Regions from separate parts of the Halomonas sp. BLK-85 genome, predicted to be linked through region 2. Evidence: predicted binding sites of a transcription regulator. Region 2 holds the regulator's gene; each other region holds the start of a gene.

Region 1 (8,014 bases), 360 kb from region 2:
GCCGCCGTGCCCTTCATTCTTCATCAGGCATGGTCGTTTGTCGCACCCGGGCTTTATGATAATGAAAAGGCGCTGGCCATTCCGCTGCTGGTGTCAAGCGTGGGGCTTTTCTATGCTGGCGCCGCCTTTGCCTATTATGTGGTGTTTCCGTTACTGTTTGCCTTCTTCACCCAGACAGGGCCAGAAGACATTCAGATCATGACCGACATCAACCAGTATCTGAATTTTGTGTTGAAGCTGTTCTTTGCTTTCGGAGTAGCGTTTGAAATTCCGATTGCCACCTTCCTGCTGATCTATAGTGGCGCCACCAGCGTTGAAAGCCTTTCCAGAAAACGCCCCTACGTGATTCTCGGTTGCTTCGTGGTCGGCATGCTGCTGACACCCCCCGATGTTGTTTCGCAGAGCCTGCTGGCCGTTCCCATGTATCTGCTTTATGAGGTTGGCCTGCTGTTTGGACGACTGGTGCGCCGCAAGCCCGCCCAGGATGCAGATGACGAGCTCGGCGAGAACAGTTAACGTTTTCAGCGTCCTGTATCCGCGCCTGAAAACCCGGATACAGGACCCGTCATCAGCCCATCATTTCATCAATGCGCTCGACCAGCTTGAAAACCCCGGTAGCGGCTTCACTGATACGTGTCGCCAGCATATAGGCTGGAGTGGTGACCACGCGGTTTTCGAAGTCGACGACAATCTCTTCAACGCTGCAGCTACGGTGCAGGCCCCCCATGGCACTGATGGCACCGGCAACCCCCGGGTCATGGCCAACAGTGACGGCAATCCCTTCCCCCAGCAGGCGCGGTACCATGACCGGTGCAATACAGATCAGCCCGATTGGCTTACCATCTTCGCGGAAGGCATCAAGCACGTCCTTGAGGGGCGCCAGTACCTGCATGCTTTCCCCTTCAAGCGCAAAATCGCAGAGGTTCTGTGCGACGCCGAAGCCACCGGGTACAATAACACCATCAAAGTGTCCGGCATCCAGCTCGCTTAACGGGCTGATATCCCCTCGCGCCAGCCGGGCCGACTCTTCCAGCACGTTGCGCGTTTCGCCTTGAGAGGCTTGCTGGGTGACGTGATTGATCACCTGATGCTGATTCAGGTCCGGAGCAAAACAATGATAGCCGATGCCCAGCTGATCGAGGCGCAACAGCGTCAAGGTGGTTTCATAGATTTCAGAGCCGTCGTATACACCGCACCCGGCCAGAATGACTGCGACCTGTTTTGTCATGAGAAGTGACCTCTTTTATAGCGTTTTGTTAATAGCCGTCTACTTTAGGCAGTTTATGTGACAGTCACAAGCCAGCTTTCGCCCTATCACTGGATTGATATACTCTGAACAGATACTGATTGACCGTACTCACCCCGCTTCCCAGAGACGCAAGGAGAACAGCATTGACGACCAACACCCAGCGTCATTTTCCTGCCACACGCATGCGCCGCATGCGTCGTGACGCTTTTTCACGCCGCTTGATGCAGGAAAACAGCCTTTCTGCCGCTGACCTTATCCTGCCGGTGTTTGTACTGGAGGGTGAAAATCAGCGTCAGGCCATTCCGTCCATGCCCGGCGTTGAACGCCTGTCTCTGGATCTGCTGATCGAGCAGGCTCGGGAGGCTTATACGCTCGGCATTCCGGCCCTGGCGCTTTTTCCAGTGATCGGACCGGAGCAGAAAACCGAACTTGCCGAGGAAGCCTACAACTCGGCGGGGCTCGTGCAGCGCAGCGTGCGAGCGCTCAAGGCAGCCCTCCCCGAGCTTGGCATTATCACTGATGTTGCGCTCGACCCCTACACCAGCCATGGCCAGGACGGTATCATTGATGAGCAGGGCTATGTGATCAATGACCGCACGGTCGACACCCTGCTAAAGCAGGCGCTTTCTCATGCGGAAGCCGGTGCGGACGTGGTCGCTCCCTCGGATATGATGGATGGCCGCATTGGGTCGATACGCCAGGTACTCGAGCAGGAACACCTGCATAACGTCCGCATCATGGCCTACAGCGCCAAGTATGCCTCCCACTACTATGGCCCCTTCCGGGATGCCGTCGGCTCAGCCGGCAACCTGGGCAAGGCCGACAAGCGCACCTACCAGATGGACCCGACCAACAGTGACGAAGCGCTCCACGAAGTGGCTATGGACATTGCTGAAGGTGCCGATATGGTCATGGTCAAGCCGGGCATGCCCTATCTGGACGTGGTTCGGCGCGTAAAGCATGAGCTTCAGGTGCCCACCTTTGCCTATCAGGTCAGCGGCGAGTACGCCATGCATCGTGCCGCCTTTGATAACGGCTGGCTGGATGCCGACAGCGTTATTCTCGAGTCCCTGATGTGCTTCAAGCGCGCCGGTGCCGATGGCATTCTCAGCTACTTTGCACTCGACGCTGCACGGCTTCTGAAGGCCAATGGCTGAACTTGAACGGCTGTCCATTTTGCCCTGCTCACCAGATGACCCTTGGGTGACACCCATTTGTCATTTATATCGTCCATACTGAAATGCAGAATGGTCAATTTGAAGAATCAGGAGCAGTGATGGATACCACCGGTGGACAACAACCGCAGACAGGAACCGAATCCATGGCTGGAGAACAAGACACCCCTACCTTGCGTGTAAATCGCACGACAACCGGTGTACAGGCCAGGGACAGCCAGCTGGAAACCGATCTGGATGATCCTCAGCTGTATTTCAACCGTGAGCTTTCTCACTTGCAGTTCAATATCCGTGTGCTTGAGCAAGCCCTGGATGATGCACACCCGCTGCTGAACCGCTTGATGTTCCTGCTGATTTTCTCATCCAATATGGATGAGTTCTTCGAGATCCGGGTAGCCGGCCTGAAGCATCAGATCGCCCTGGGTGATGACACCACAGGGGCCGATGGCCGCCTGCCCAAAGCCGTGTTGAGCGAGATTTCACAGATTGCCCACGAGCAGATCGCCCGTCAGTACAAGATTCTCAACGATACCCTCTTGCCGGCCCTTGAGGCCCAGGGCCTGAGATTTCGGCGCCGCAGCCAGTGGACCCAGGCCCAGAAAGAATGGGTGCGGGCAATGTTCAACAATGAAATCATGCCGGTCATCAGCCCTATCGGGTTGGACCCGTCTCACCCCTTCCCACGTCTGGTCAACAAAAGCCTGAACTTTATTGTTGAGCTTGAAGGCAAGGACGCCTTTGGCCGCGCCGGGGGCATGGCCATTCTGCCTGCGCCGCGCTCGCTGCCGCGCCTGATGGCCTTGCCCAAAGAGCTGTGTGAAGAAGGCTATTCGGAATATGTCTTTCTGTCCTCGATGATTCACGCCCACGCCGAAGAACTGTTCCCCGGCATGCAGGTACGTGGCTGCTACCAGTTCCGCCTGACCCGCAACGCGGATATGACCGTCGACCCGGAAGAAGTGTCCGACCTGGCCTCTGCGCTGCGCGGAGAGCTGCTCGCCCGCCGCTATGGCAGCGGTGTGCGCCTGGAAGTGGCGGATAACTGCCCGGAAGACCTGATCAACTTCCTGCTGCGCCAGTTCAACCTGGAACAGGAAGATCTCTACCGGGTAGAAGGCCCGGTCAATTTGACCCGCATGATGGCCGTGCTGGGCGACGTTGACCGGCCAGAGCTGCTTTACCGCCCCTATACGCCCGGCGTTCCCAAGACACTCAAAAGTGGCAGTCTGTTTAACGCCATCCGTAAGAGCGATATTCTGCTTCATCATCCGTTCCAGTCATTCACCCCCATCGAAGATCTGCTCAGCGAAGCAGCCCGCGACCCGGATGTGCTGGCGATCAAGCAGACACTTTACCGCACGGGGGCAGAGTCTCCGATTGTCAGTGCCCTGGTGGATGCAGCAAGCCAGGGTAAGGAAGTGACCGTGGTCATTGAACTGCGCGCGCGCTTTGATGAAGCTGACAACCTGCAGCTTGCCTCGCGCCTGCAGGAAGCCGGGGCCATCGTCATCTATGGGGTCATGGCCTACAAGACCCATGCCAAGATGATGCATATCGTGCGGCGTGAAAAAGGCGCGCTGCGTCACTATGCGCATCTGGGCACCGGCAACTACCATTCCAAGACAGCCAAGCTTTACACCGACTATAGCCTGCTGACCGCTAACGAGGCCCTGTGTGCCGACGTTCACCGGGTGTTTCAGCAGCTCTCCGGCATGGGCCGGGCAAGACGCATTGATACCCTGCTACATGCACCCTTTACCCTGCATGAGCGGCTGTGCGAGATGATTGATCGTGAAGCCCAGAGTGCCCGCAAGGGCAAACGCGCCCATATCATCATCAAATGTAACTCATTGACTGAGCCAAAGCTGATCAAGGCCCTTTATCGCGCCTCACAGGCAGGGGTTGAGTGTGACCTGATCATCCGCGGCATGTGCTGTCTCAAACCGGGTATTGAAGGGGTCTCCGAGAATATTCGCGTGCGTTCGATCATTGGCCGTTTTCTGGAACATACCCGGGTATTCCATTTCCATAACGATGGTAAGCCGGAGACCTGGTGTTCCAGCGCTGATTTTATGGCGCGCAACATGTTTCATCGGGTGGAGACCTGCTTCCCACTGCTGGATAAGAAACTGGCCACCCGGGTACGCAAGGATCTGGAAACCTATCTGGTGGATAACTGCCAGAGCTGGCTTCTGCAACCGGACGGCAGTTACCAGCTTCAGGGCCATGGCGAGGGTGCACCCATCAGTGCACAGGAGACCTTGCTATACGCCTATGCGTCGAAAAGCTGATAAGCTGACCGTATGATCGAACTACGCCACCTACGCACCTTGCTGGCCTTGCGTGAAACAGGCTCTCTGGTAGAAGCAGCCGAGCGGGTGCATCTGACCCAGTCGGCCCTATCCCATCAGTTAAAAGACCTGGAAAACCGCCTGGAAGCGGCACTTTTTATACGCAAGACCCGGCCCGTAGAGTTTACGCGGGCAGGCCTGCGGCTGCTCCATCTGGCCGACAGTATCCTGCCGGAAGTGCGTCGTGCCGAGCGGGATATCGCCAAAATGGCGGGCGCGGAACAGGGGCGTCTGCACATGGCCATCGAATGCCACAGCTGTTTTCAGTGGCTGATGCCCACGGTGGATCATTTTCGAGACCATTGGCCTGAGGTGGAAATTGATATTCCCGGCGGCCACCATTTTGACCCGTTACCCGCTTTGGCCCGTGAACAGCTTGATCTGGTGATCACCGCCGACCCACAACCGTTGGAGGGTGTTCACTATGCGCCGCTGTTTCGCTATGAAGGCCTCCTGGCCGTTGCCCGCCAGCACACATTTGCACAGCAGCGCTTTGTCACGCCGGGGCAACTGGCCGATGAAACCCTGATCACCTATCCGGTTGAGCACACTCGTCTGGATGTGTTCAGCCATTTTCTGACCCCGGCCAATGTACGCCCCAAAGAGATTCGTACCGCGGAACTTACCCTGATGATGATGCAGCTGGTGGCCAGTGGACGCGGCGTTTGTGCGCTTCCCAACTGGGCGTTGACCGAGTATCTGCAGCGCGATTATGTCGTGGCCGTCAAGCTGGGCGAACAGGGCGTGTGGAACACCCTGTATGCGGCCATTCGCGAAGAAAGCCTGGAAATGCCCTGGATGGAGGATTTTCTGGATACCGCGCGCGCCACTTCCTTTGCCGTACTTACCGGGATCAAGCCAGCGAATCGCGACGTGGAATCAACAGCGTAAACCGCGCGCCTCCCAGGTTCGGGCTGGTATCCGCGGTAATACTCCCGCCATGTCTGATAATGATTTTCTGAACAATCGACAGCCCCAGGCCATAGCCACCCGAACTTCTCGCGCGACTGTCGTCAAGGCGGGTAAAGGGCTTGAAAATCTCTGTGCGCGAATCATCCGGCACCCCGGGGCCATCGTCTTCTACATCAATGCGCACCAGGTGTGATTCGTTCCAGATTCGCACCTCGACCCGAGTACACCCATGCCGACAAGCATTGCTGACCAGGTTCTGTAATGCTCGCTGTAAATAGCGCGGCTCAGCACTCAGCTCAGCATCCTGACCGGGCAACAGAGTCAGCGTCATGGTCTCGTGCAGTGGCGCCAGAGTATCCAACACGCGTTCCACCATGGCGCGACAGTCCACCAGTGACGTTTCCATCGCGGTCGCATTGACGGTATCACCGTCCAGGCGTGCATAGGTAAGAATCTCATCTACCAGCTTGTCAAGTTCGGCAATATCGGCGTCGATACCCTGCAGCTGACGCTGAACAACCGGCTTGTCATTCATGTCCTCTACCATCTGTACGGCAAAACGTATGCGTGCAATGGGCGTGCGAAGTTCATGGGAAACCGCACGAATCATTTCCTGCTGGCCACGCAAAAGGGTCTGCACCTGACTTGCCATGACGTTGAATGCCATACCCAGGCGTCCGAGAAAGTCCCCCTTGTGTACCTTGACACGCGTCTCCAGACGACCACTGGCAATTCGCGTGGCGGCCAGTTCCAGCCGCACCATTCGCGATTCGATATTGCGCATGATCTGATAGATCACCAGGGTAAGAATCATCATGACGCTTAATAGAAGCATCAGATACAGATGTAAGGGCAAAGGCTCTTCATCGACGACAAGCTCGGCTTCCAGCCATGGGGGCCTCAGCGGAGAAGTATCTGAAAGGGAGGTTAACAGAGTAATGTCGAGCCGCTCTCCGGCAAGACGCGTGACCACCTGACCGCTGACCAAGGCTTGCTGCTGCTGGACGGAAAGGGCTGACGGTAGCCGGTCAATCAGCTCCAGCGTCCAGCGCGTGCTGCTCAACGCCTCAAGACGTTCGGCACGGCGCGCGCCACTCAAGCCTGCCAGCCCTTCAGCAGCGAGTGCCACTGTCGACTGCCAATGCTGCTCTTGCCACTCATCCAGCGTCAGGCTGAGCAACCAGGGAGAATTATCCAGACGTTGGCGGAGCCGCCAGGGAGCAGCGTCAACCAGTATGGCGCCGCGATCCAGACGCTGCTGTTCAAGAAAAGTCAGGCTGGCGTCTGCCACCGGTACCAGATCAAGCGCGACCCCAGGCCCAAGCCGCTGGCTCAGCGACGGTAGACGCCGTTCACGTTCAGCCACTGACAGCGGCGCAAGTTCAGCCATCAGTACTGCCATGGGAAAATGCGCCAACTGCGCCCGGTAATCGTCGTGGCCAACTCTCTCGATGACAATACGTCCCAGCATTGCCATCAAGAAAATTACCAGCAACGTCAGCCCTAAAAGGATATAGAAGCGTAAAAAGGACCCACGTTGCTTAATCCTGTGCATAATCCACTCAACCTGCCCCTAGCTATCTTTTACAAACAGATAGCCTTTGCTGCGCACGGTCTTGATGCGGTGGGGCTGGTGTGGGTCGTCACCAATCTTTGGGCGGATGCGTGACACGCGCACATCGATCGAACGATCCTGGCCATCATATTTAATACCGCGCAGCTGGGTAAAAATTTCCTCGCGCGTCAGGACGTGGCCAGCATTGCTGGCGAGCAACCATAGCAGGTCAAACTCTGCGCTGGTCAGGTCAATGCGGTCTCCCGACAGCCAGGCCTCGCGGGTGGCGTTGTCGATTTCAAGATTTTCAAAACGCAGCCGCATTTCGCCGCTGGATGATGGTTGGTCAGCCCGACGCAACAGGGCACGCATCCTGGCCAGCAGCACCCGTGGCTGGACCGGTTTGGAGACGTAGTCGTCAGCGCCCATTTCCAGGCCAAGCACTTGATCCATATCATCGGTACGTGCTGTCATCATCATGATCGGGCCAGAGAAATTGGGCCTCACACGCCGACATATCGATAAGCCATCCTCACCGGGCAACATCAGATCCAGAAGCACCAGATCCGGCTGGAGTGTCAGAATACGGTCCACCCCTTTGGAACCATCGGCTTCGAGTGACACCTGAAAACCGTTCGCTTCCAGATATTCGCGGGTCAAATCGGCAAGGCGCTTATCATCTTCAATAATCAGCACATGATCCTGGTCGGGAAAATCAGGTGCCGCAGGCTCCTCATTCCCTAATGCTGCAAATTGCTTTTCTAAATCATCG
Region 2 (8,014 bases):
GATCATTGATCCTAAAGAGTCAGATTTTGAACGCAACGCTTTCAAGACATGCCCTCACACTGCCGCCACCCGAGCCGGAACTGCCTGTTCGCTGGATGCCTGCACCAGCGGCTCGTCCCGGCATGTCGGTTTTCTGGTGGCGCTGGGTGGCGTCGACGGATTCCTTGACGGCACGCCTGATCAATGCAGGCAAGGGGCGGCGTTTTCGCGTCAGGGTGCTGCGCCAGGGGGTAGGTTACCCCAGCGTGGATGAAGCCAGAGCGCTGGCGCTGCCCCTCAGGCGGTATGCCTGGCTGCGCGAAGTAGCCTTGTGTCTGGACGATATACCCTGGGTGGTAGCGCGCTCGGTGGCTCCCCTTGATCAACTGCATGGCCAGCGTCTGGACAGGCTTGGAGATCGCTCGCTGGGCAGCTGGCTGTTTCAGCAGGCCGATCTGCGGCGCGGGCCGATCGAGGTGACTCGCCATGCGCCGCGCTTTGTGGCGGCCAGCGGCCTGTGGGGGCGGCGGTCATGTTTTTCCCACACCGGTATGTCCCTGCTGGTACAGGAGTATTTTCTGACTGCCATGGCAGATGCACTGGAAGGCCCTTCACGCTAGGCTATCAGGTTCAGGTCTTTGGCTGCCCAGGCGTTTGAGTACCCGGGTCAGGCACGCACACTTTTTAATGGAGTCAGCATGGATCGTTCACTTCTGCGTCCCGGTGGGCTTGCCCGCCTGACGGATTTTCTGCAGCTTACCCGGCTTGATCGTCCGATTGGCACCTGGCTGCTGATGTGGCCAACCCTGTGGGCTCTGTGGCTGGCAGCCGGGGGCGTGCCTGAGCGCTCATTGCTGTTGATTTTTGTTGGCGGCGTGTATGCCATGCGTGCTGCAGGCTGCGTGATCAATGATTACGCAGACCGGCATTTTGACGGTCATGTCAAGCGCACCAAAACCCGCCCATTGGCGAACGGGCGCATCAGTGAGCGCGAAGCTCAGCTGCTGTTTGTAGGGTTGGTAGCGGTGGCCTTTGTGCTGGTGCTGTTCACCAACCTGTTTACGATTCTGTTATCAATTGGTGGGGTCGTGCTGGCGTCTGTCTATCCTTTCATGAAGCGTTATACCCATTTCCCGCAGGTGGTGCTGGGGGCGGCGTTTTCCTGGGCGATCCCCATGGCCTGTGGCGCAGTGCTGGGTTATGTCCCCCTGGAAGGCTGGCTGCTGTTTTGCGCTAACCTGCTGTGGACGGTGGCCTACGACACCGAATACGCCATGGTAGATCGTGATGATGACCTGAAAATCGGCATCAAGTCGACGGCGGTGCTGTTTGGCCAGGCTGACCGCTTGATCATTGGCCTGCTGCAACTGGCAACACTGGGCCTTCTGGCAACGGTTGGCTGGCGGCTGGGGCTGGGTGGGTTTTTCTGGCTGGGGCTGATTGCCATGGCGGCGACCTTTGCGCACCAGCAGGTTTTGATCCGTCAGCGCGAGCGTGAACGCTGCTTTCAGGCCTTTCTCAATAACCACTGGTCGGGGCTATTGGTATTTGCTGGCATTGTGCTCAGTTTATGGCCCACGGGGGCTTAAACCCGCGTTAATCGGCCTTTTGTCATCTTAATGTCATCAACTCATGGTGAGATCGTCATGGAAATGTCTTGTTTAACACCTTGAGGCTTTGGAATGACCGCCAAGACCGTTTTGATTGTCGATGATGAAGCGTCTATCCGTGAAATGATTGCGGTAGCGCTGGAAATGGCTGACTATCGTGTGCTTGAAGCGGACAACGCCCAGGATGCCCACGCCATGGTGGTCGATCATCAGCCTGATCTGCTCTTGCTTGACTGGATGATGCCAGGCACCAGCGGAATCGAGCTGGCGCGGCGGCTCAAACGTGAGGAATCCACCGCTGAAATGCCGATCATCATGCTGACGGCCAAAGGCGAGGAAGACAACAAGATCCAGGGTCTGGAAGCCGGTGCTGACGATTACATCACCAAGCCTTTCTCACCGCGCGAGCTGGTCGCCCGGCTAAAGGCGGTCTTGCGGCGTACCACACCGCGTGGTGTGGAAGATCCGATCGAAATCGAAGGCTTGCTGCTTGACCCGGTCAGCCACCGCGTCAGTGCTTATGGCAAAGCCGTGGATATGGGCCCTACCGAGTATCGTCTGCTACAGTTCTTCATGACCCATCAGGAGCGTGCCTACACCCGTAGCCAGCTACTGGATCAGGTCTGGGGGGGCAATGTGTACGTGGAAGAACGCACCGTGGATGTACACATTCGCCGCTTGCGCAAGGCGTTAATTGATCACCATCACCTGATTCAGACGGTGCGTGGAACCGGCTATCGTTTCTCTGCACGGGGGTAAGGGTGCGTCTGTGGAGCCGTGAAATATGGCGTTTAATCTGGTTGAGTGCCCTGGGCTTTGTGCTGGGGGCGATTGTCGGCAGCGCAGGCTTTGGGCTGGCGCTTGGCCTGGCCGCCTGCCTTGGCTACCACCTTTATCAGTTGCGTGCCCTGTATCGATGGCTGACCCTGCATCCCCATGACGAGCCGCCCGCTGCCGCCGGCCTTTGGGGCGAGCTGTTTGATCGGCTGTATCGCTATCAGAAAGGTCAGCGGATTACCCAGAATCGCCTGCGCGCTACCCTGGGGCGCATCCAGGAATCCTCCGAAGCCATGCGCGACAGCGTGGTGATGCTCGATAGTCACGGTGACCTTGAGTGGTGGAACAGCGCCGCCGCCAAAATGCTGGGTCTGAAGACTGCTCAGGACCGTGGCCAGCATATTACCAACCTGCTGCGTGATCCGCGTTTTGTGGGCTACTTTAACGCCCGTGACTATGGCGAACCGCTGACCCTGGCATCGCCCATCGACGAGCGGCGCATCCTGCAATACCAGATTACCCTCTACGGTGACGATGAACGTCTGGTGATGGCCCGCGATATTACCCGCTTGCATCGCCTTGAGCAGATGCGTCGCGATTTTGTTGCCAACGTCTCCCACGAGTTGCGCACGCCGCTCACCGTCCTGGCCGGGTACCTGGAGACTTACTCCGACCTGGCCGAGCAGTTGCCGCCACGCCTGGGCCGCAGTATTGGTCAGATGCAGGCCCAGACCACCCGGATGCAGAACCTGGTCGATGACCTTTTACTGCTGTCGCGCCTGGAAATTGATCAGGGCGGCGACGATCACGCGCCGATTGACGTGCATGCCCTGCTGCATAAAGTTGCTGACGATGCGCGGGCGCTGGCCAAAGAGCAACATGATATCCAGTTGGTCATTGGCAGTAATGCGCAGTTGATGGGCAGCGAGCAGGAGCTGCGTAGCGCGATTTCCAACCTGGCCTTCAACGCCGTGCGCTATACCCCACAAGGCAGCCAGATCACTCTGCACTGGGTCTGTGATGCTCAGGGCGCCTATATAACGGTTGAAGACGATGGCGACGGCATTGACCCAGTACACATTCCGCGTTTGACCGAGCGCTTCTATCGCGTTGATAAAGGCCGCAGCACCGCGACGGGAGGAACGGGGCTGGGTCTTGCGATCGTCAAGCACGTGCTGCTGCGCCACGATGCCCAGCTGGAGATTGATTCACACCCGGGGGAAGGGGCACGTTTCTGCTGTCACTTCCCCGTAACGAGGCGGGTGAGTCGTGAATCTCCCTCATCCCCGTCATGCCCGCGCGCCGTTAGTGGGCATCCATTTTGACCCGGGATGTCGGGCTGCAGTGGTGGTGAGTCGTGCATAGTGGGGTTCGTCATTAGCGGTAGTGGCCATCCCACATCAACACCGCTCCGGCAACGGCGCCGGGTAACAGGAAAAGGTTGGCCAGCGGTATCAGGGTCAACAGCATCACCAGCCCCCCGTAACTCAGGCTGTGCCACCAGCGGGCCGAGAGCCGCGAGCGCATATCGGCAAAACTCACCCTGTTGTTGTCCATCGGGTAATCCAGATAGGTTATCGCCAGTACCCAGGCTGAAAACAGCGCCCATAAAAACGGGGCCAGCAGATTGAGCACCGGTATCCAGCTGATGACGAACAACACCAGCATGCGCGGCAGAATATACCCCAGCTTGACCACCTCGCGTTTAAGCGTATCGACGGCCGTGCGGATCAGGCCACGGTCGTCAATAGGCGCCTTGCCGGTGGCTCGAGCTTCAACCTTGGCGGCCAGAAAACCGTAAAAAGGCGCGGCAATCAGATGGGTGACCAGGGTAAAGGAAAAGAACACCACTGCGACCAGGCTGATCAGGAACAGCGGCCAGATCAGCCAGGAAAGCCATTCCAGCCAGCCCGGCACCAGGCTCATCCAGTAGCTCAGCCAACCGTCAAAGCGTTGCCATACAAAACGGATCAGACCGGCGTAGACAATGAAGTTGACCACTATCGGGAAGAAGATATAACGCCGCAGGCCGGGTTGATAGACCCAGCGTGTTCCTCGGGTGATGGCGGTGAACGCATTGATCATTCGAGGTTTCCTTGTCCAGGGGAGCGACGAAACGGGCCGCATGCTGGATGCGGCCCGTTCGGTTATTTGCCGGCTCGTATGTTGTCTACCCATACGTACCCAGCGGTGATGGCCAGCAAACGCTGGCCTGAAGCTCAGGATTTGTCGCGGTCGAGCACGGTCGCTTCCAGCGTGTCCGGGTCGCTGTGACGGATATCCAGGCCCTTGACCAGATACACAACGTGTTCTGCCAGGTTATCGGCGTGGTCGCCAACCCGTTCCAGGGCGCGCAGAATCCACATGACACTCAGCACCGATGAAATCGAGCGGGCATCTTCGGCCATAAAGGTAATCAGCGAGCGCATGGCGCTGCCATACTCATCGTCGACCAGCTCGTCCTCGCGGACCACCTCGATGGCCAGCTCAAGGTCAAAGCGGGCAAAGGACGTTAGTGCATCACGCAGCATCTTGCGCACGTGCTCACTGATATGACGCACCTCGACCAGCCCACGTATGACATTGTTACTTTCAGTCAGCGAGATGGCATTGCGGGCAATCTTGCTGGCCTCATCGCCGATACGCTCCAGATCAGAGGAAGCACGAATCACGGCAAGCACCAGACGAAGGTCCGAGGCCGCGGGCTGGCGACGCGCCAATATGCGGGTACATTCCTCATCAATCTGCAGGTGCAGATCATTCACTTCCCGGTCATTATCGCGCACCTTGGTGGCCAGTTTGCTGTCATTTTCCAGCAAGGCTGTTATCGCATCCTGCACCTGTTTTTCCACCAGGCCACCCATGGCCATCAAGTGGGTTTTCAGCTCCTCCAGTTCCTGGTTGAACTGACGTGAGATATGCTGGCTGTGGCTTTCGCTGTTGATTTCCATAGTGCGCTCCTGATGGCGGTTGCGGGGTGATGAAATTAATTATAAGCAGGTAAGGTCCAGGGTCACCGACCTTCCTGTCAGTTGATGCGCCCGGTAATGTAGTTTTCGGTGTGGCGCAAGCGTGGGTTGGTAAACAACTGGTCCGTCGGCCCGTATTCGATGAGTTCACCCTGACTTAAAAACGCGGTGAAATCGGACACCCGGGCGGCCTGCTGCATGTTATGGGTGACCAGTACCAGGGTCAGCTGCGATTTCAGGTTGCAGATCAGCTCCTCGATTTTCAGCGTCGACACCGGGTCAAGCGCTGACGCGGGTTCATCAAGCAGCAGGATCTCGGGCTGAACGGCCAGGGTACGGGCAATCACCAGGCGTTGCTGCTGCCCGCCGGACAGCTGCCAGGCTGACTGATGCAGACGGTCCTTGACTTCGTCCCAGAGTGCCGCCGAGGTGAGCGCCCATTCAATAATGTCGTCCCGCTTACGCTTGGCCGTCCGACCCTGTAATCGCAACCCGAAGGCGACGTTTTCATAAATCGACATGGGAAAAGGGTTCGGGGTCTGAAAGACCATGCCAATTCGCCGCCGCAATTCCGACACGTCGATGTCGGGTGAATGAATGTCGATGCCCTCCACCATGATGCGACCCTTATGCGAGGTTTCATCGTTGAGGTCATGCAGGCGATTGATCGCCCTGAGCAATGTTGATTTGCCGCACCCTGACGGGCCGATAAAGGCGGTTACCCGGTGGCGAGGTATCTCCAGCGTCAGCTCGTGCAGCGCCTGCTTGCCCGCGTAGGCCAGACTGAAGGCATCAATGCTCAGGCAGCTTTGGTCCTGGCGTGGCATGTTATTGTGACCTTGATTGGACGCTAACATGGCTGACCTCGCTGACGACGTAAATAATGGCGCAAGAATATGGCAGTTAGGTTAAGGACCAGCACAATCGTAACCAGTAGGAGCGCTGTTGCGTAGACCAACGGAATGGCTGCCTGAACATCGTCGCCGTGAAAGGCGGTATCAAACAGATGATAGCCCAGATGCATGAACTTGCGTTCCAGATGCAGATAGGGAAAGTCACCATCCAGCGGCATCTGCGGGGCCAGTTTGGCAACACCGACCAGCATCAGGGGGGCGACTTCACCCGCTGCGCGGGCTACCGCCAGAATGACCGCCGTCAGCATGGCCGGCATGGCCATGGGCAGAACGATGCGGGTCAAGGTTTCCAGCCGGGTCGCGCCCAGGGCCACGGCGCCTTCGCGCTGGCTATCGGGAATGCGTGCCAGGCCTTCTTCGGTGGCGACAATCACCACGGGCAAGGTGAGTAGCGCCAGCGTCAGGGATGCCCATAACAGGCCGCCGGTGCCAAAGGTGGGAGACGGCAGGGTGTCCTCAAAAAACCATTGGTCCACCGAGCTGCCGATACCGTAAACAAATACGCCCAGGCCGAACACGCCGTAAACAATCGAAGGCACACCCGCCAGGTTGCGTACGCCAATCCGCACCAGCCGGGTCAGGCGGCCCTGATGGGCAATCTCGTTCAGATAAATCGCGGCCAGCACGCCAAAGGGCATGACAATCACTGACATCACAATCACCATCAGCACGGTGCCAAAAATCGCCGGCCAGACGCCCCCGCCGGTATTGGCGGCTCGCGGCCCTTCACTCAGAAACTGCCAGACCCCGTGCGCCCAGTAGCGCAGCTTTTCACCTGGGTGCATGGCGTTGGGCCGCTGGGCGCGGTGAATATCCGCCAGCGCCTGTCGAATGAGCTGACCGTCTGCTGTTTCCAGTACCAGGGTCGCCGGGGGGCGGGTATTGGCCGGGGCTGCCAGGGCAGTTGCCAATGCCTGCCAGGCGGCTTCGCCTTCCAGGCGTTGCTGGCCATCTTCGTAGGCAGAGAGATAGCCGATAAAATCCCCCCAGGGGCCGCGCTGCAGGCGTAAAAGCTTGGTGGGCGTCTGTCGTGAGGCGATGCTGTCTATAGCTACCCAGCGCCAGCGGGCGCCGTCGATATCCCGATTGGCGGTAAAGTAGAGCCGCTCTTTGCCGTCACGCTGGGGTAGCGCTGTTTCCCGCACGGCTTCTCCGGCAATCAGCTCGCCGGAATCCAGGGTGGCTACCTCCAGGGTGGATGGCCAGAAATGACCTAAACCACGGGTCAGCAACAGGGCCAGCAAGAGCCCTAGCATGAATAATGAGAGCGCCACACTGGCAGCGCATAGCCATGGCCAGATGCGTGTCATGCGCCACCCCCCATACGTTTCAGGCGGGTACGCAAGCGCAATCGGACCGTTTCAGCCAGGGTATTGACCACAAAAGTGAAGCCAAACAGCAGTAAGGCGGCAAAGATCAGCATATGGTAGTTGCTACTGCCTGGTGCTGCTTCCGGCATCTCTATGGCGATGGCGGCGGCCATGGAGCGCATGCCCTCAAACGGGCTGGCGCTCAGCAAGGCCGTATTGCCGCTGGCCATCAATACAATCATGGTTTCACCTACGGCTCGCCCGGCGCCGATCATCACCGCGGAAAATATGCCTGGCCCGGCCGCTGGCAGGGCGACTTTCCAGAGTGCCTGCCAGCGGTCAGCTCCCAGCGCCTGAGCGCCCTCCAGCAGGGCAGGTGGCACATCCGAAAGAGCGTCTTCTGCCAGTGCGTAGACGCTGGGTATCACTGCAAATCCCATTGCCGCGCCCACTAT
Region 3 (8,014 bases), 980 kb from region 2:
CTGGAAGGCCCTCAATGGGCAAGTGTTTGATGAGTGGCTCGCGACTGGTAGACCCGGAGAGTGGCGCTTTGGTCACAATTGATGACCTGGTAGCACGCCAGCAGGCCTCTTTGTTGACGTTAACCAATGACTTCAAGTTGGAAAAAACCTGCGCATCAGCCTTCGTCGATGATGGTCTTAAGCCGGTTTTTCGCGTCAGGACGGCAACGGGACGGGAAGTCGCAACCACCCTGACGCATCCGTTTTTAACGGGAGAAGGTTGGCAGCCTCTAGGGAAAATTGAGGTCGGCGAGCGTATAGCAGTGCCGCGTGAAATCCCAGTGTTCGGTCATGATGTAATGCCTGAATATCAGCTCAAGACCTTGGCTTATATGCTGGGCGATGGTGGTACCACCCAGACATGCCCGATGTTCACCAACAGCAATGAAGCACTGCGTGCTGATTTTGCTGACGCAGTGGGACATTTTCCCGGTGTGACATGCCGCTTGGTGGATAAGGCAGAAAGAAAGACTGAGCGAACGCCTACTCTACGGGTGAGCCGGGATGCAACACGTCTATACGCTTTAAGAGAGCAGTTTTCACACGTATTACGTGCAAAGCTTCAGGCTAAGGGGATGACGGGTGAGGCACTGGCATCGCTGTTAAATGTGAGAAAGGCAGCGGTGAGCGGTTGGTGTAATGGGAAAATGGTGACTGTGCAGCCAACCTTTATGCGTCTTTGCGAGACGCTGGATCTAACGGTTACCAGTGACTTTTCTGCGTCTGACTATTCCTCGGTGGGGAAAAATAGCCCTAATCCGGTCAGGCGATTTCTTGACGTGCACGGCGTGTGGGCTAAAAAAGCCTTGTACAAGCAGATACCAGACTGCGTGTTCCGCTTACCTAAACAGCAATTGGCGCTATTCTTGAACCGTCTTTTTGCCTGTGATGGTAGTGCTTTTATCCAGGCGAATGGTCAGGGGCGGATTAGCTATGCGTCCTCGAGCCGGGAATTGGTTCGTGGTGTGCAGCATTTGCTATTGCGCTTTGGCATTTTGAGCAAGATTCGTGAAAAGCATAACCGCTATGACAATCTGCGTCAGTCCCCCTGGGAGCTTGAGATTCTTGATCAAACAAGTCAAAAACGTTTTATTCAGGATGTCGGTATCTTCAGCAAAGAGCGGGCATTAGCCGAACTGAGCGCCTGTATTAACGCTAAGCGAATACATAGTAACCGCGATAGTTTACCTAAGTCGGTCAACCATTACGTGCTTGCAAAAAAAGGCCAACGTTCTTGGCGCATGCTGTTCGAGAAATCCGGTAAAGCGTTACCTGTTGGCTATAATCCGCATTTGTCGGGGGTTGGCGAACGCTGTTTATCACGTCATCGAGCCGCTGAGTTTGCCGATTTGCTGGACGCTGATAGGTATCTTGAAAGCCTGGCGTCATCTGATATCTATTGGGATGAAGTGGTCGCTATTGAACCGCTTGGAATGCAGCAGGTGTATGATCTGACAGTGGACGATACTCACAACTTTGTTGCAGAAGATATCTGTGTACATAACACCACGTTCGCGATGAATCTGGTGGAGCATGCGGTGATTGCCAGTGACAAGCCGGTGATGGTGTTTTCCATGGAGATGCCCGCGGATTCCCTGATGCTCAGGATGCTGTCGTCTCTGGGACGCATTGACCAGACCCGGGTGCGTACGGGGCAATTGGAGGATGAGGACTGGCCGCGATTGACCTCGGCGGTTAACCTGCTCAAGGACAAGCAACTGTTTATCGATGATACGGCGGCGCTTTCTCCCAATGAGATGCGCTCACGGATTCGTCGCGTGGTACGTGAACAGGGCAATATGGCCATGATCATGATTGACTATCTGCAGTTGATGCAGATTCCGGGGTTCTCGGAAAACCGTACCGGTGAAATCTCGGAAATCTCCCGCTCGCTCAAGGGGCTTGCCAAAGAGTTTAACTGTCCGGTGATTGCGCTCTCACAGCTTAACCGCTCGCTGGAACAACGTCCCAACAAGCGACCAGTGATGTCGGACTTGCGTGAATCAGGGGCGATCGAGCAGGATGCCGACGTGATTGCCTTTGTTTACCGTGATGAAGTGTATAACCCTGACAACCCGGATAACCAGGGCCTGGCAGAGCTGATCATAGGCAAGCAGCGTAACGGGCCGATCGGGACGGTGCATATGGCATTCATTGGCAAATACACGCGCTTTGAGGACCTGGCCCCGGATAGCTATGGCGAAGCTTTTGGTGGCTAGAGCACGAATTGCAGCGCATGTACTCTTTTTAGTAAATTGGACAGTAACTACAGGAGAAGATGGAATGGCAGGTGGTTTCCGGCGTGGAAATAAACAGCGAACACCCAAGCTGCAGGCGCGTGGCGAGCTGCAGTCGCTTGAACGGGAAGGGCCTTTCAAGGAATGGCTGGGGATGCCGGATCTCTATCGCTACTTTCTGGTGGTCGATGGCGAAAAATACAGTTACCAGACCGAAGACAGCGAAGTGCCGGTCAGCATTGGCGATCAAGTGGTATTTCGTTACAAGGAAACCAAAGCCGGTAACTGGATTGACCGTAATTCATTGGGTAAGGCGATAGATCCTTCCGAATACCAATAGCTCCAGGTAAGGCGACTGGGGTAACTGTTTGGTCATGAACGCTTTCTGCTCATAAATGTCATATATCTGACACACACAGGCAACAGGATATTCACGCGGGTCTAATAGGCTGACTGTCAGCTCTAAGCCGTGCCCATACGCTTGTTGCCTGTGGGTGAAAGATGAACGATAAAATCAAAAAAACGATATATGAAAGAGGTGTTTATGGAACTCAAGGAGCTTAAGAAGTTCGTGGCGGGTCACGATAACTTTGAAATCAGGGTCATTACCCACTCAGGTAGCCGTTTTTATCAGGTCGAGCTTGAGGACATGGAAGGTGAGCGGCACATGCTGACCCGGCGGGCCAAGCCGATGCTTTTCCGCTCGCTGGATGATGTCTATCTTGAACTCAAGCGTGCGGGTATCCATCGGGCTTATCTGGTTCAGCATGTGCCTCAGGATGAAGTCATTGGTCGTGATGCACATTACAGCGCGCCGCTGACATCCCGTATGCCGCTGGTCTTTTAATCAAGTCGTTTTTTTTTTATTGGCTGAATACAACGCAGTGAATGCTTGTTCATTTCATTCAGCCAATGGGGGTTGTCAGGGACATAAGCCACCCACCACTCAGTCACCATTGACGTTAATTGCCCTCATTTCTTTTTGCGTTTTTCCCACCAGTTGCCCAGCCTGACCCGGTAGCGGGCAAACAGCCGATACCCGATATCCATCATGCCGCTTATGATAGGCAGGCAGGAAAATCTCACCAGGCGCTGATAACCCAGAACGGCATAAAGGGCGCGGCTGGCATCCATGCCGATATACCAGTGTCCAGCGTTATCCAGTACGTGAAGCTTTCCCATCATGGTGTCAAAAGAAGCGCCATATTGGCCTTCCAGAAATTCCGCCTGCTGGATGTCGACAAGCTGAATGCGCTGGTGATGGCGATGTTTGGTGAGCCAGTCAACCTCAACGCGGCAGAAGGGGCAATGGCCGTCGTAAAAGAGGGTGACGGGTGCTTTGGCACTCAGGGTGTCTCGTTGGCTCATTGGGGTCTCTTGGTCAAATAATGAAAAATGTGCTGTCTGTCACCTGTCAGTCAGAATAGTAACCGCCAGTATGCGTCGGCTGGCCATAGCCAGGCGCTGACGTCAGCTGATCCAGGAACTGTGTTGCCTGTTCGCGCATGGCGTCGCGTTTTTCGTCCTTCATACGGTCAAGGGAGCCGTAGATCAGCTTCATACGCGGATTGTGGTTTAATTCAGGCCGATGGGTTTCAAGGAAATGCCAGTAGAGGCTGTTCAGCGGGCAGGCCTTGGGACCCGTTACCTGTTTGGGGGAGTAACGGCAGTGCTGGCAGTGATCCGACATCTTGTCAATATACTTGCCTGATGCACAGTAAGGCTTCGAGCCCATCAAACCACCGTCCGCATGCAGTACCATGCCCAGGGTGTTGGGCAGCTCCACCCATTCGCTGGCGTCGGCGTACACCGCCAGATACCAGTCGCATAGTGCTTCCGGTTTGACGCCACACAGCAGGGCAAAATTTCCCGTCACCATCAGACGCTGGATATGATGGGCATAGCTGTTATCAATGGTCATTTCGATGGCACGCTTGAGGCAGCGCATGTCGGTATTGCCATCCCAGAAAAACGCCGGCAGCTCACGCTGGAAACCCAGGCCGTTGCGGGTTTTATATTCCGGCATCTGTGTCCAGTACAGACCGCGCACATACTCACGCCAGCCCAGCACCTGGCGAATGAAACCTTCAGCGGCATTGATCGGCGCCAGGCCTTCCAGGTGAGCCTGTTCAACGGCGTGGCATACTTCCCGGGGGGATAGCAGGCCAATGTTCAGGGCTACCGAAATCCGCGCGTGGAAAAGGTAAGGCTCCGTATCGCTGATCGCATCCTGGTAACGACCAAAATCACTGAGGCGATAGGCAATAAAGTCATCCAGTTCCGTCAGCGCCTGCTGACGGGTAACAGGCCAGTTAAAATTATCGATGCGCCCGATATGCGCCGGAAAATGGCGGGCTGCCACGTCCAGTGCCTCCCGGGTGATGCCATCAATGCTGTGTTGGCGCTGTTGAGGGGGAGTGAAAGTATCCGGCAAAGGTTCTCGGTTATCATGATCAAAGTTCCACTGCCCGCCCAGCGGCTTGCCATCTGCCTGCATAAGCAGGCCAGAGCGTTTGCGCTGTTCGCGATAGAAGTATTCCAGGCGTAACTGCTTGCGCCCCTGTGCCCACTGAGCAAAATCATCCGGTGTGGTGAAAAAACGGTCATCTTCCACCAGTTGCCAGGGGATAGTGCTGTTGGCACGTGATTGCATGGCCTCCCATAAGCGCCACTCTCCTGGGCGAACTACCAGAATGTGATCGCAGTGGTAAGCGCGTGCCAGCCGCTCCGCTTCGTCGATCAATGAATGTGTATTGTCGGGGTCATCCAGTGCGCTGTGGTGAACCTGCCAGCCAGCTTCGCGCAGCTGTTGGGCAAAATGTCGCATAGCTGCCAAAAAAAGCCCGATCTTATGAATATGGTGGGGTACATAGGAGGCTTCCTCGGCCACTTCACACAGCGCAACGACAGCGTTATCCGGCGTCTGGCGCAGAGTGGGCAGCGCAAATGAAAGCTGGTCTCCGAGTACCAGTATCAGCGGCTTGGACATGAGTTTACCTACTATTATACAAATGATGTTGATAGTATAACTTCATGCCGCCTTTTGGCTAACAGTGTTACCATTCAGATCAGAAAATTATTTTTGCTGCAGGAGACTGAAATGACAGAACAGGTAGAAATGGATCATCCCGGTGAGGGCCGCCTGGCCCACGCGGACAGCGACCACCCGCCAGTGGTTTCACATGCCAAGGTAGGCGTTGTGCTGGCGAATCTGGGGACTCCCGATGCCACAGACTATTGGTCCATGCGCCGCTACCTGAGCGAATTTCTGTCAGACAAGCGTGTTGTCGATTATTCAAACTGGCTGTGGCAGCCCTTGTTGCAAGGCATCATTCTGTCAAAACGGCCTTTCAGTTCGGGCGCGGCCTACCGCAGCATCTGGAACAATGAAAAGAATGAAAGTCCGCTGTTGACCACTACACGGTCTCAGACCGACAAAATGCGTGAACGGCTGAAGGCATTGTACGGAGACGATGTCGAAGTGGATTTCTGCATGCGTTACGGCAACCCGTCAACACGGAGCGTGCTGAACCGTCTCAAGGAAAGGGGGTGTGAGAAAATTGTTTTCTTCCCGCTTTACCCACAATATGGTGGGCCGACAACGGCGACGGCCAATGACCAGGCATTCCGCGTCTTGATGGACATGAAATGGCAGCCATATATTCGGACCGTACCCGCATACTTTGAGCATCCCGCTTATCTTGAAGCGCTGACCAACTCGGTCAGGGAGGCCTATGAGGGTCTGGAACCTCGCCCAACCAAGCTGGTGGCCAGCTATCACGGTGTTCCCAAGCGTTACTTGATGGAAGGTGACCCCTACCACTGCCAATGCCAGAAGACGACCCGCCTGATGCGTGAAAAACTCGGCTTCAGCAAGGAAGAAGTGGATACGGCCTTTCAATCCCAGTTCGGGCCTGAAAAGTGGGTGGGGCCACAGACAGTTGACCACGTTGCAGAACTGGCCAAGCAGGGCCACAAGCACATTGCCATCCTGTCGCCTGCCTTCTCATCGGATTGCGTTGAAACCCTGGAAGAGATCCAGGAAGAAATCTATGAGAGCTTTATCGAAGCCGGTGGTGAAACCTTTACCTACATCCCCTGCCTCAATGATCGCGACGACCATATTGAAGCCCTGTTACAGGTTGTCAACAACGAGCTGTCAGGCTGGTTGCCTCATTCATAGGCGGCGGGTGCCTCTGGCACCATTGCCATGCCACTATCGCGGCTGATAATCATCGGCCGCGACTTTTAAGTAGCTGTTTACGCCGAGCTTTTATATCACCGGGCCGCTTCGGGCGTGCCGGCCTTGCCACTCGACTTTGCCCAACGTCTTCATCCTTGAGCTCTGGCTGCAGGCCCTGAGTACCAGTGATATATTTCAGATGCATGTGCAGGCCGGTCTTTGCCAGAATGTGGCCCGTCACTGGAGCAGTAATAAACAAAAACAGGGTGATCAGCAATTCCTGAAAATGGGGCTCCTGCTGATAAAGCGTGAAGTAGACCATGGAGGCTATAAGAACGCAGCCAATGCCGAGAGTGGTTCCCTTGGTGGGGCCATGCAGCCGCATGAAAAAATCCTTGAACATCAGCATGCCCAGCGAACCGGTAAAGGCAAAAAAACCACCGAGGACCAGTAATACGGAGATCAGCGCTTCAATCATGAAAGACAGATTCATACGATCTTCTCTTTATTCAATAATATCGCCGCGTAACAGATAGCGGCAGATGGCCATGGTGCTGATGAAACCCAGCATTGCAATGAGAATGGCCGCTTCAAAATATGTCTTGGTGTTTAACCAGAGCCCTATGATGACGATCAGGGCGATGGCATTGACGTACATGGTGTCCACCGCCAACAAACGATCTGGAATATCCGGCCCGATAGCCAGTCGGAACACGTTCATCGCCAAGGCGAGGACAATGAACGTCAAGCTGATCCACAGAGCAATACTTAACATTCAAATATCTCCTTCAGTGGCTGTTCGTAGCGCTCGCGTATGTCCTTGACCAACGCCTGCTCATCGCTCATATCCAGAGCATGAATGAGTAGGGACGACCGGTCGTGGCGAATATTCGTGGAAACGGTACCCGGTGTCATGGTGATGGTATTGGCCAGCAAGGTAATCACCAGTCGATCCTGTACCTGCAGCGGGTACACGACAAACCCAGGGTGTGGCGCACGCCTGGGGCTCCAAATCAGCAGGCTGACCTGAAAGTTGGCTTTTACGATGTCGCTGAGTACACGCAGAATAAACAAACAGAGTTTTATCGGGTGCCTGACCGGGGGGAGAGGAACCCAGAGGCGTCGTATCGACAAGGGAATGGTCAGGGCCAGTACCAGCCCTAACAGTAATTGGCCAGGTGCAATGCTGCTTACCATCAGTAGCCACGTCAAAAAAAGTACCAGGGACAGGCCTGGAGCAGGAAGGTAGCGTTCAGGTTTCATGGCAAGTCTCCTTTTTCAGTACTCGCCATATCAACGCCATTGCTCTCAATCGCGGATGCATTGGATGCTGATGGTATGGGTTCAATGGCAGATGATAATTGTGTATCCCTGAATTGCTGGGGGGATGCCAACTGCTGGGCGGTCGCCAGAGTGTATTGGCTCAACGGTCCCGCCAGCACGACCAGCAAGGGCGCACTAATCAGTAGCCAGGTAACCCCCGACAGTTGCATGCGGCCTATAAACGGGCCGCTTGGCTCGCCTTTGTGGCTGGCCCAGAAAAATACCGAGCCAG
Region 4 (8,014 bases), 720 kb from region 2:
CACAGCCGGGGCAGGCCTCCTCAGAGTAGCGCTCTTCGCGGATCGAGCGGATCACCTGGGCTGAAAATACCCCGGTGGGTACGGCAATAATCGAATAGCCGATCAGCATCAGGATGACCGTGATCGCCTTGCCCACGGATGTCATCGGGACAATATCACCGTAGCCAACCGTCGTCATGCTGACAATCGCCCAGTAGATCGACATCGGGATACTGGTAAAGCCCGCCTCCGGGGACTCAATGGCATACATCAGAGAGGCGAACAGGGTAACGACCATCAATATGCTGAAAAAGAACAGGAAGATCTGGCGTGCGCTTCTTTTCAGGGCGTCAATCAGCAGGTGTCCTTCACTGACAAATTCCATCAGCCGCAGAATACGGAAAATCCGCAGGGCACGGAGCACGCGGATCAGTACCAGGCCTTGAGCGCCAGGCACTATCAGCACCAGCCAGGCAGGCACAATAGCGACCAGGTCGACCAGTCCGTAAAAGCTTTTAATGTACAGCCACGGCTTTTTAAGGCAATAGAGACGCAAGGCCAGCTCAACGGTAAACACCAGGGTAAAGCCCCATTCGATATAGGCAAACAGGTAACCAAAACGCTGGTGGTAAGCATCGACACTATCCAGCAGAAGAGCGGCCACGCTGATCAGAATGGCAAGAATCAAAGCGATATCAAAGGCTTTGGCACCCGGCGTATCCGATTCAAAAATAACGTGAAAGATGCGGGTGCGCAGTCCTTCTGCTGCAGGGCTGAAATGCATGGCAGAGTCCTTGATGTGAGCGTGCGGTCGACAGGACCCTAGCTTAAAGCACCTGGCTCGTTCAGGCGACGGGCAAGCGCCAGGGCTGCCGGGCCAAAGTAACGATCAGGCTGGCCGTGTGAGTCCAGGCCGCAGGTCAGCTGCCTGGCGAATTCACGTAAGGTCTTATCCAGCGCCGGATGTGCGGACAGCTGGCGCAGGCTATCCTCTGCCGCTGCCAGGTGAGCTTCCCTCTGGCTGTCGTGCCAGGCATCCAGCGCCAGGGTTGCGCGGTGTAGCAGGGCACTTGGCGAGCGGGCATCCGGCAGCGGCCAGTGCTGCTCGGCCAGACACCGGCCGCGTGCGGCCTTGCTGCTGTCTGAAGGGCGCAAGGGGGTTGCCTTGGCGATCAGGGTAGCCAGTTCCCATAGGGCGTCGGGATGGCCACTTTTCAGTTCCAGCTCGAGCTCCCGTATGGGCGTGGTGTGCTGGCCGCTGACAATCTCCCCTTCATCCAGAGCGACTTCAACCCGGTTGCCTGAGTGCTCAATCTCCCAGCGGGTGCGAAGAAAATTGGTTTCCAGCTGAGGCGCCAGCTCGGCCAGCCTTTCAGGGCCAATGGCGGCAAAGGGTGGCAGGCCCTTTAACCCTTCGATATCCAGTGTCGCTGCTTCCAAGGGCCATTCCCATTCTCCTCGGGTGGATAAGCCACCGCCGCCCATGCCTGCCGTCTTGACGGTTTGCACAATCTGACCGTCGTCATGCCGTAGCCGCAAGGCAACGCGTTGCTCGGCAAGCAGACCCTCAGGCGTATCGTAATAGGTGTTGACCAGAGTGTGCTGACTGGGAGCCTGGCAGGCCAGCAGTGGAAGGCGCTTGACTCGCGGGATGGACGTATCAGGAAGGGCCAGTTTTAGCTCGATTTCCTGAGGCGATGGCGCTCCCTGGTTTTTAAGCTGCATGAAAATGCCACCTTTTTAGATGAATTTAAGATTAAATTTACATGACAGTGTGAACTTTTTGTGACGAAACGGCGGCCAAACTTTATACTGCGGCGCTTGTTCGATGAATTCAGTTTTCCGGCTCACCGAAAACAGGCTAAAAGGCTTTATGGTTACCTCCAACCCTTTTTCTGCAATGTTTGGCCGATCGCCATTCCAACCGCTGCTGGCGCATATCGTCAAAACCCACGAGTGCGCAGAGCATCTGCTTCCCTTCTTTGAAGAAACCCTGAAAGGCGATTGGGAAGGCGCAGCCCGGCTGCGTGAGGATATCACCCGGCTGGAGCATGATGCCGATGTGCTCAAGACAGAGCTGCGTCTCAACCTTCCCAACACCATGTTCCTGCCTGTTTCGCGCTCGGATCTGCTCGATCTGATCAGCGTTCAGGACAAGATTGCCAACAAGGTGCGTGATATCAGCGGCATCATGCTGGGGCGCAAGATGTGCGTGCCTGAACCGCTGGCTGAACCGATGCGTGTCTACATGCGCACCAGCGTGGCCTGTGTGGCTCAGGCCCGTCAGGCGCTTGAGGAGCTCAAGGAGCTGCTGGAATCGGGGTTCGGGCGCAATGTGTCAGACGTCATACAAAACATGATCCGCGAGCTGCATACCCTCGAAAACCAGGCCGATAGCCAACAGATCGCCATTCGCCGCCAACTGTTTGATCTGGAAAGCGAGTTGCCGCCTATCGATGTGATCTTTCTCTACCAGATCATCGATGGCGTGGGAGAGCTGTCCGACCGTGCCGAGCGTGTCGGTAGCCGCTTACAGATTCTGACGGCACGCTAGGAGGCAACATGCAGATCATTGCGCAATACGGCGACATATTCATCATCCTGGCCTGCCTGTTTGGCTTCTTTATGGCCTGGGGGGTCGGGGCTAATGATGTTGCCAATGCCATGGGAACCTCTGTGGGTTCCCGGGCGATTACCATCAAGCAGGCCATTCTGATTGCGGTCATCTTTGAATTCCTGGGCGCCTGGCTGGCAGGCGGTGAGGTCACCAACACCATCCGCAAAGGGATTATCGACCCGGAACTTTTGCAGGATGACCCCCAGCTACTGGTATACGGTATGCTCTCGGCGCTGCTGGCAGCGGGTACCTGGCTGCTGATTGCCTCCATGAAAGGCTGGCCGGTCTCGACCACTCACTCGATTGTGGGGGCTATTGTCGGCTTTGCCGTGGCAGGCCTGGGCGCCGCCACAGTGGACTGGAATGCGGTGGGCACCATTGCCGCCAGTTGGGTCGTGTCACCCCTGCTGGCAGGCACCGTCGGTTTTGTGTTGTTCAAGTCGATTCATCATCTGGTGTTTGAGGCGCAAAACCCGCTGGCAGCGGCCAAGCGATACCTGCTGGCCTATGTGTTTATGGTCGGCTTTGTCGTTGCCATGGTCACCATGACCAAGGGACTCAAGCACGTGGGGCTGACGCTGAGTTTTGCTCAAAGCCTGATGCTCTCATTGATTCTGGGGCTTGTGCTGATGGGCATTGGTTTTGTGATGGAACGCCGGGTGGTCTATGTCAAGAGTAACGAAGACCACTTTGGCTATGCCAACGTGGAGCGTGCCTTCGCTGTGCTGATGATCTTTACCGCCTGCGCCATGGCGTTTGCCCACGGTTCCAACGATGTGGCCAACGCGGTTGGACCGCTGGCAGCGGTGATCAGTGTCGTGCAAAGCGGCGGTGAAGTGGGCGGTGCTGCCCTGGTGCCCTGGTGGGTACTCGTGCTGGGCGGCGGCGGTATTGTGGTCGGCCTGGTGACCTATGGCCATAAGGTGATTGCCACAGTGGGCACCGGGATTACCGAGCTGACGCCAAGTCGTGGTTTTGCCGCCACATTGGCAGCCGCCACGACTGTGGTACTGGCCTCAGGCACCGGGTTACCGATTTCCACCACCCACACACTGGTAGGGGCGGTGCTTGGGGTGGGCCTGGCGCGCGGCATGACGGCCCTGAACCTCAGGGTGATCGGCACCATCGCCATGTCATGGTTGATTACCCTGCCGGCGGGGGCGGGCCTGGCCATCCTGTTCTTCTTCATGTTCAAGGGCATGTTTGGCTAGTGGCACCTTGACGTGGGTTACGACGTCTTTTTTTACCCTTTGAAAGACCCAGGCGGCATCTTTTCGGCATTTGATCATGTTGGAGAGGTGCCGCTGTTTTTTCAGCTCTGGTAAAGTAAATGCTGTTATTTTCTTTCACCTGCTGCCGGAGAGCGGCCCTTGGATACACGCTTCCCTTTTGTTGACTGGTTTCGCAATGCATCGCCTTACATCAATGCCCACCGCGGGCGAACCTTCGTCATCCTGATGGAAGGCGAAGCAATTGCGTCACAGCGCGGCGAACAGCTGATTCAGGACCTGGCGCTGCTGCATTCGCTCGGCGTTCGTCTGGTCGTGGTGTTCGGTATTCGCCCTCAGGTGCAGGTCGCCCTGCATAAGGCCGGGGTGGCGCCGCGTCAGGTGGCGGGCCGCTGGGTGGCTGACAGCGCCGTGATGGCTCAGGTGGAGCAGGTAGCGTCTCATCAACGCCTATGGCTGGAAGCGCGCCTTTCGCTGGGGTTGCCGAGTACGCCCCTGCATGGGGTCGATCTGAGTGTGATTTCCGGCAACCTGGTCACGGCAAAGCCGCTGGGGGTGCGTGAGGGGGTCGATTTTGATCGCAGCGGTGAAGTGCGTCGCGTACGCGCCGGGGCCATAGAAGGGCTGCTCGAAAAGGGATCCTTGGTGCTTCTGCCGCCACTGGGCTTTTCCAGCACTGGCGAGGTGTTCGATCTGGATGCCGCTGATGTGGCTCATCATGCGGCGGTGGCGCTGAACGCTGACAAGCTGATCCTGCTGGGAGAATCGGAAGGTTTGGCTAACGAGCAAGGTGCCCTGCTGCGCCAGCTAAGCCCGGACGAAGCAGAACCACGCCTGGCGGCGGCCGAGCAGGGCGGCGAGTTGGCACGCCACCTGCAAGCTGCCTGCTCAGCGGCCAGGGAAGGCGTGGCGCGTACTCACCTGCTGTGCTGGCGCAACCATGATGCGCTGCTGGGGGAGCTGTTTACCCGCGATGGCGTCGGTACCATGATCACCGAGCATCGCTACGAACAGCTACGCCCGGCGACTCTGAGTGATATCGCTGGGCTGCTGGATCTTTTGGAGCCTCTTGAACGCCGCGGCATGCTGGTGGCACGATCCCGGGAACGCCTGGAGCATGAGATTGATGACTATCTGGTGATCGAGCGTGACGGCATGGTGATCGGCTGTGCGGCTCTGCACGTCTTTGCCCAGGCGGATATCGCCGAATTGGCCTGTGTGGCCGTGCATACCAGCTACCAGGGCGGCGAGCGCGGTGAACGGCTGGTACAAGCCATTGAGCAGCGTGCCCAGCGCCTGGGTGTGGGCGCTATTTTTGTACTCACTACCCATACGGCTCACTGGTTTGCGGAGCGGGGCTTTGCGTCGGCCAGTATTGATGATCTGCCGTTGCTCAAACGTGAAACCTACAATCAGGCGCGTAAGTCCAAGGTGCTGATCAAGGCACTTGCTTGACTGTCCAGATTCAATAGCTCCTTTTCCCCGCAGCGAGTGTATAAGTGCCATGTCTGATGAAGGATTATCGCTAGGTTGGCAGCGTATCAATGGATGCTCTTATGACATTGGCCTGGCATTGGGTAGAGCCGGGCGAGACGCGGTCCATCGTCATCTGTTATCCAGTCCCATCTGGGCGGAGGTGACCGCGCCGTGTCATCGTGAGGCCGTGGCCAACATGGCCGCTAACACTCAGCATTATTTCCCGGCGGTCTGGGAAGAACTAGAGGGTTTGGCAGACGGCTTGGCGTTGCCTTTCCAGGCAGTATTTGCCTGGAACTGCCGAGGCGACCTGCTGCCTCATGTGCCGGATGGCTGTACCACATTGGCAATTCCCGGTGACAATCCGCTGATAGCACATAACGAAGACGGCCTGCCGTTTTTCAGCGGGCACTGCTTTATCGCCGAGGTAAACCCTGAACAGGCCAATGGGTTTATGGCCTTCTGTTATCCCGGCTCGATACCTGGCCACACGCTGGCCATCACCCGCCAGGGCTGGGTTCAGGCGGTCAACAACCTGCGCCTGCATGACGTGGTGCCCCAAATGCCACGCATGGTGCTGGGTCGCGCCGCTCTGTATGAAAGCTCGATTGCCGAGGTCATCGCCCTGCTGGAGCAGCACCCTGAATGTGGTGGTTTTCATTTCTCACTGGCTGAAAGGGGCCGGGCTGAGGTGATCAGCGTCGAGTTCGGGGCAGGCACCCTGGCAAAGCGGGCTCTGACTGCGCCTGCGGCACATGCCAATCATGCGCTTTTTCAGCACCAGGGAGTCGCTGCCCAGTCGATCACGGCATCCTCCCGCGACCGCCAGCAGCGCGGCGAGCAGTTATTGGCTGGCGGGGAGCGGGCGCCCCTGGCGATTCTTCACGATCAACAGGGTGATGGCCTGCCCATTCTGCGCCTTGCCGCCGACGACCCGGATCAGGAAAACACTCTGGCCACGGCAGTCATGTGCATTGAGGCCGATGGCGTTGCCTGGCGAATTTATGACCGCCCCAATGCCACACCGGCCTATGCAGGAAAGCTGGCCTTTGATCCAGGCCGCTGACCGCTACTTAACCTGAGTAAAGCGTCGTTTGACGGCAACGCTGAGCCTGCCTTCACCTAGCCGCAACTTAAGTGTCTGGCCGGGTGAGGTATCGGCGGCGCTGCGCACAATCTGGCCGTGCTCATCCTGGGCAATGGCATAACCGCGCCCGAGTACCGCCAGCGGGCTGACCGCATTCAGCTCACGGGCAAGGCTGGAAAGCCGCGTCTGGCGTCTTTCCAGCTGCAGGGCCATGGTGTTCTGCAGGTGCCGCTTGAGGCGCTCCAGATGCTGCTGTTCGTTCAGGTGGCGACGTTGCAGATCCTCGATTGCCAGGCGTTTGCGCCACAGCTCCAGGCGTTCGCGCGCCTGGAGCAGGCGCTGCTGCATGGCCCGCTCAAGGCGCTGGTGCAATGTCTTGATGTGCTGACGTTGCTGGGCCAGCCGTTCGCCGGGGTGACGTAATCGGGCGCGCAGGGTGTCCAGGCGCTGGCTGTCGCGTTCAAAGCGGGCGGTGATGGCGCGCTGGAGGCGCTGCTGCTGGTCAAGCAGCTGGCGCTTGAGCACTTGCTGATCGGGCACCAGCTGCTCCGCTGCTGCTGACGGTGTGGGCGCCCGGCGATCGGCGGCAAAATCTGCCAGGGTGACATCCACTTCATGGCCAACGGCCGACATCACCGGCAGGCGGGAGTGAAAAATAGCCCGGGCCAGATGCTCGTTATTGAAAGCCCACAGATCTTCCAGGCTGCCGCCGCCCCGGGTGATCAGCACCGCATCCCTGAGCGGGTCGAGCCGGTTCTGGCGGTTGAGCATGGCCAATGCGGAAATCAATGCCGGAGCCGCCTCGCTGCCCTGAACGGGCACGGGAATAACGCTCACATCCACCAGCGGCCAGCGGGCGTTGAGCACCGCCAGTACATCTCGCACCGCTGCACCGCTGGGCGAGGTAACGATCAGCAGGCGGCGCGGCGGAAACGGCAGAGGGCGTGCATTGGCAAACACGCCTTCAGCGCTGAGCTGGGTCTTCAGGCGCTCAAAAGCCGCCAGCAGCTCGCCGAGACCTGTCGCCTGCACGGCGTCCACCAGCAGCTGGTAGTCACCGCGTGGCTCGAACAGCGAGACCCGCCCACGCAGCTTGACCTGATCACCGTCGCGCATCGGCGCCGACACAAAACGTGCCCGCTGGCGGAACAGCGCGCAGCGCACCTGGGCAGTGTCATCTTTCAGGGTAAAGTAAAGATGCCCCGACGCAGGCCGGGAGACATTGGAAAGCTCACCTTCCACCCACACTTCGCCAATCCCCTGCTCAAGGGATTGACGCGCCCGCTGATTCAGCTGGCTGACGGTAAGGGCATCTTGCGGCTTATCTTCAAGCATCAGGTGAATTAGTGCTTATCTGCTTGAGCTGAATGATCAGCTTAGGTAAATCATCCTGGATAATGCTCCAGATAACGTCATCATCAATGCCAAGGTAACCGTGAATGAGACGATTTCTTGTTGCAATGATCATTCGCCAAGGAATATGCCTGTACTGGTTGCGAACCTCCACCGGAATGTGGGTAGCTGCTTCTCCAACCAGCTCTAGGTTTCGGAGTGTGGCATCATAGGTAATGCCACTAGTAATAAAATCTGACTTTGTCAGGTCATCGGTATAAGTAAGAGCTTTTT

What was found. Region 2 encodes PhoB, which activates phosphate uptake and scavenging genes when phosphate is short. Its sites were predicted from a motif close to TGTCATANNNNTGTCANA; they were not measured.
Region 1: a site for PhoB is predicted at 1,285-1,302, ahead of elbB (isoprenoid biosynthesis glyoxalase ElbB). Genes of this name have one in related genera too.
Region 3: a site for PhoB is predicted at 2,673-2,690, ahead of LL947_RS04025 (DUF6482 family protein). Genes of this name have one in related genera too.
Region 4: a site for PhoB is predicted at 1,734-1,751, ahead of LL947_RS02865 (CYTH domain-containing protein). Genes of this name have one in related genera too.

What each region holds. Positions count from the first base shown of each region.
Region 1 is NZ_CP087731.1:2,717,806-2,725,819, forward strand. Features, by position in the region: gene tatC (twin-arginine translocase subunit TatC) at 1-516, shown strand, start outside; gene elbB (isoprenoid biosynthesis glyoxalase ElbB) at 569-1,228, opposite strand; gene hemB (porphobilinogen synthase) at 1,432-2,406, shown strand; gene ppk1 (polyphosphate kinase 1) at 2,526-4,715, shown strand; gene LL947_RS12325 (LysR family transcriptional regulator) at 4,728-5,666, shown strand; gene LL947_RS12330 (ATP-binding protein) at 5,629-7,164, opposite strand; gene LL947_RS12335 (response regulator) at 7,261-8,014, opposite strand, start outside.
Region 2 is NZ_CP087731.1:3,075,515-3,083,528, reverse strand. Features, by position in the region: gene LL947_RS14145 (chorismate--pyruvate lyase family protein) at 96-599, shown strand; gene ubiA (4-hydroxybenzoate octaprenyltransferase) at 678-1,568, shown strand; gene phoB (phosphate regulon transcriptional regulator PhoB) at 1,662-2,348, shown strand; gene phoR (phosphate regulon sensor histidine kinase PhoR) at 2,351-3,691, shown strand; gene cysZ (sulfate transporter CysZ) at 3,744-4,451, opposite strand; gene phoU (phosphate signaling complex protein PhoU) at 4,586-5,317, opposite strand; gene pstB (phosphate ABC transporter ATP-binding protein PstB) at 5,395-6,162, opposite strand; gene pstA (phosphate ABC transporter permease PstA) at 6,186-7,559, opposite strand; gene LL947_RS14105 (ABC transporter permease subunit) at 7,556-8,014, opposite strand, start outside.
Region 3 is NZ_CP087731.1:913,994-922,007, forward strand. Features, by position in the region: gene dnaB (replicative DNA helicase) at 1-2,258, shown strand, start outside; gene LL947_RS04020 (hypothetical protein) at 2,323-2,616, shown strand; gene LL947_RS04025 (DUF6482 family protein) at 2,821-3,123, shown strand; gene LL947_RS04030 (thiol-disulfide oxidoreductase DCC family protein) at 3,249-3,644, opposite strand; gene LL947_RS04035 (cryptochrome/photolyase family protein) at 3,691-5,265, opposite strand; gene hemH (ferrochelatase) at 5,377-6,459, shown strand; gene LL947_RS04045 (Na+/H+ antiporter subunit G) at 6,509-6,952, opposite strand; gene LL947_RS04050 (K+/H+ antiporter subunit F) at 6,965-7,234, opposite strand; gene LL947_RS04055 (Na+/H+ antiporter subunit E) at 7,228-7,722, opposite strand; gene LL947_RS04060 (monovalent cation/H+ antiporter subunit D) at 7,719-8,014, opposite strand, start outside.
Region 4 is NZ_CP087731.1:654,447-662,460, forward strand. Features, by position in the region: gene LL947_RS02860 (ion transporter) at 1-763, opposite strand, end outside; gene LL947_RS02865 (CYTH domain-containing protein) at 802-1,704, opposite strand; gene LL947_RS02870 (TIGR00153 family protein) at 1,853-2,533, shown strand; gene LL947_RS02875 (inorganic phosphate transporter) at 2,542-3,807, shown strand; gene argA (amino-acid N-acetyltransferase) at 3,967-5,280, shown strand; gene LL947_RS02885 (C45 family autoproteolytic acyltransferase/hydrolase) at 5,330-6,367, shown strand; gene xseA (exodeoxyribonuclease VII large subunit) at 6,371-7,723, opposite strand; gene LL947_RS02895 (HepT-like ribonuclease domain-containing protein) at 7,716-8,014, opposite strand, start outside.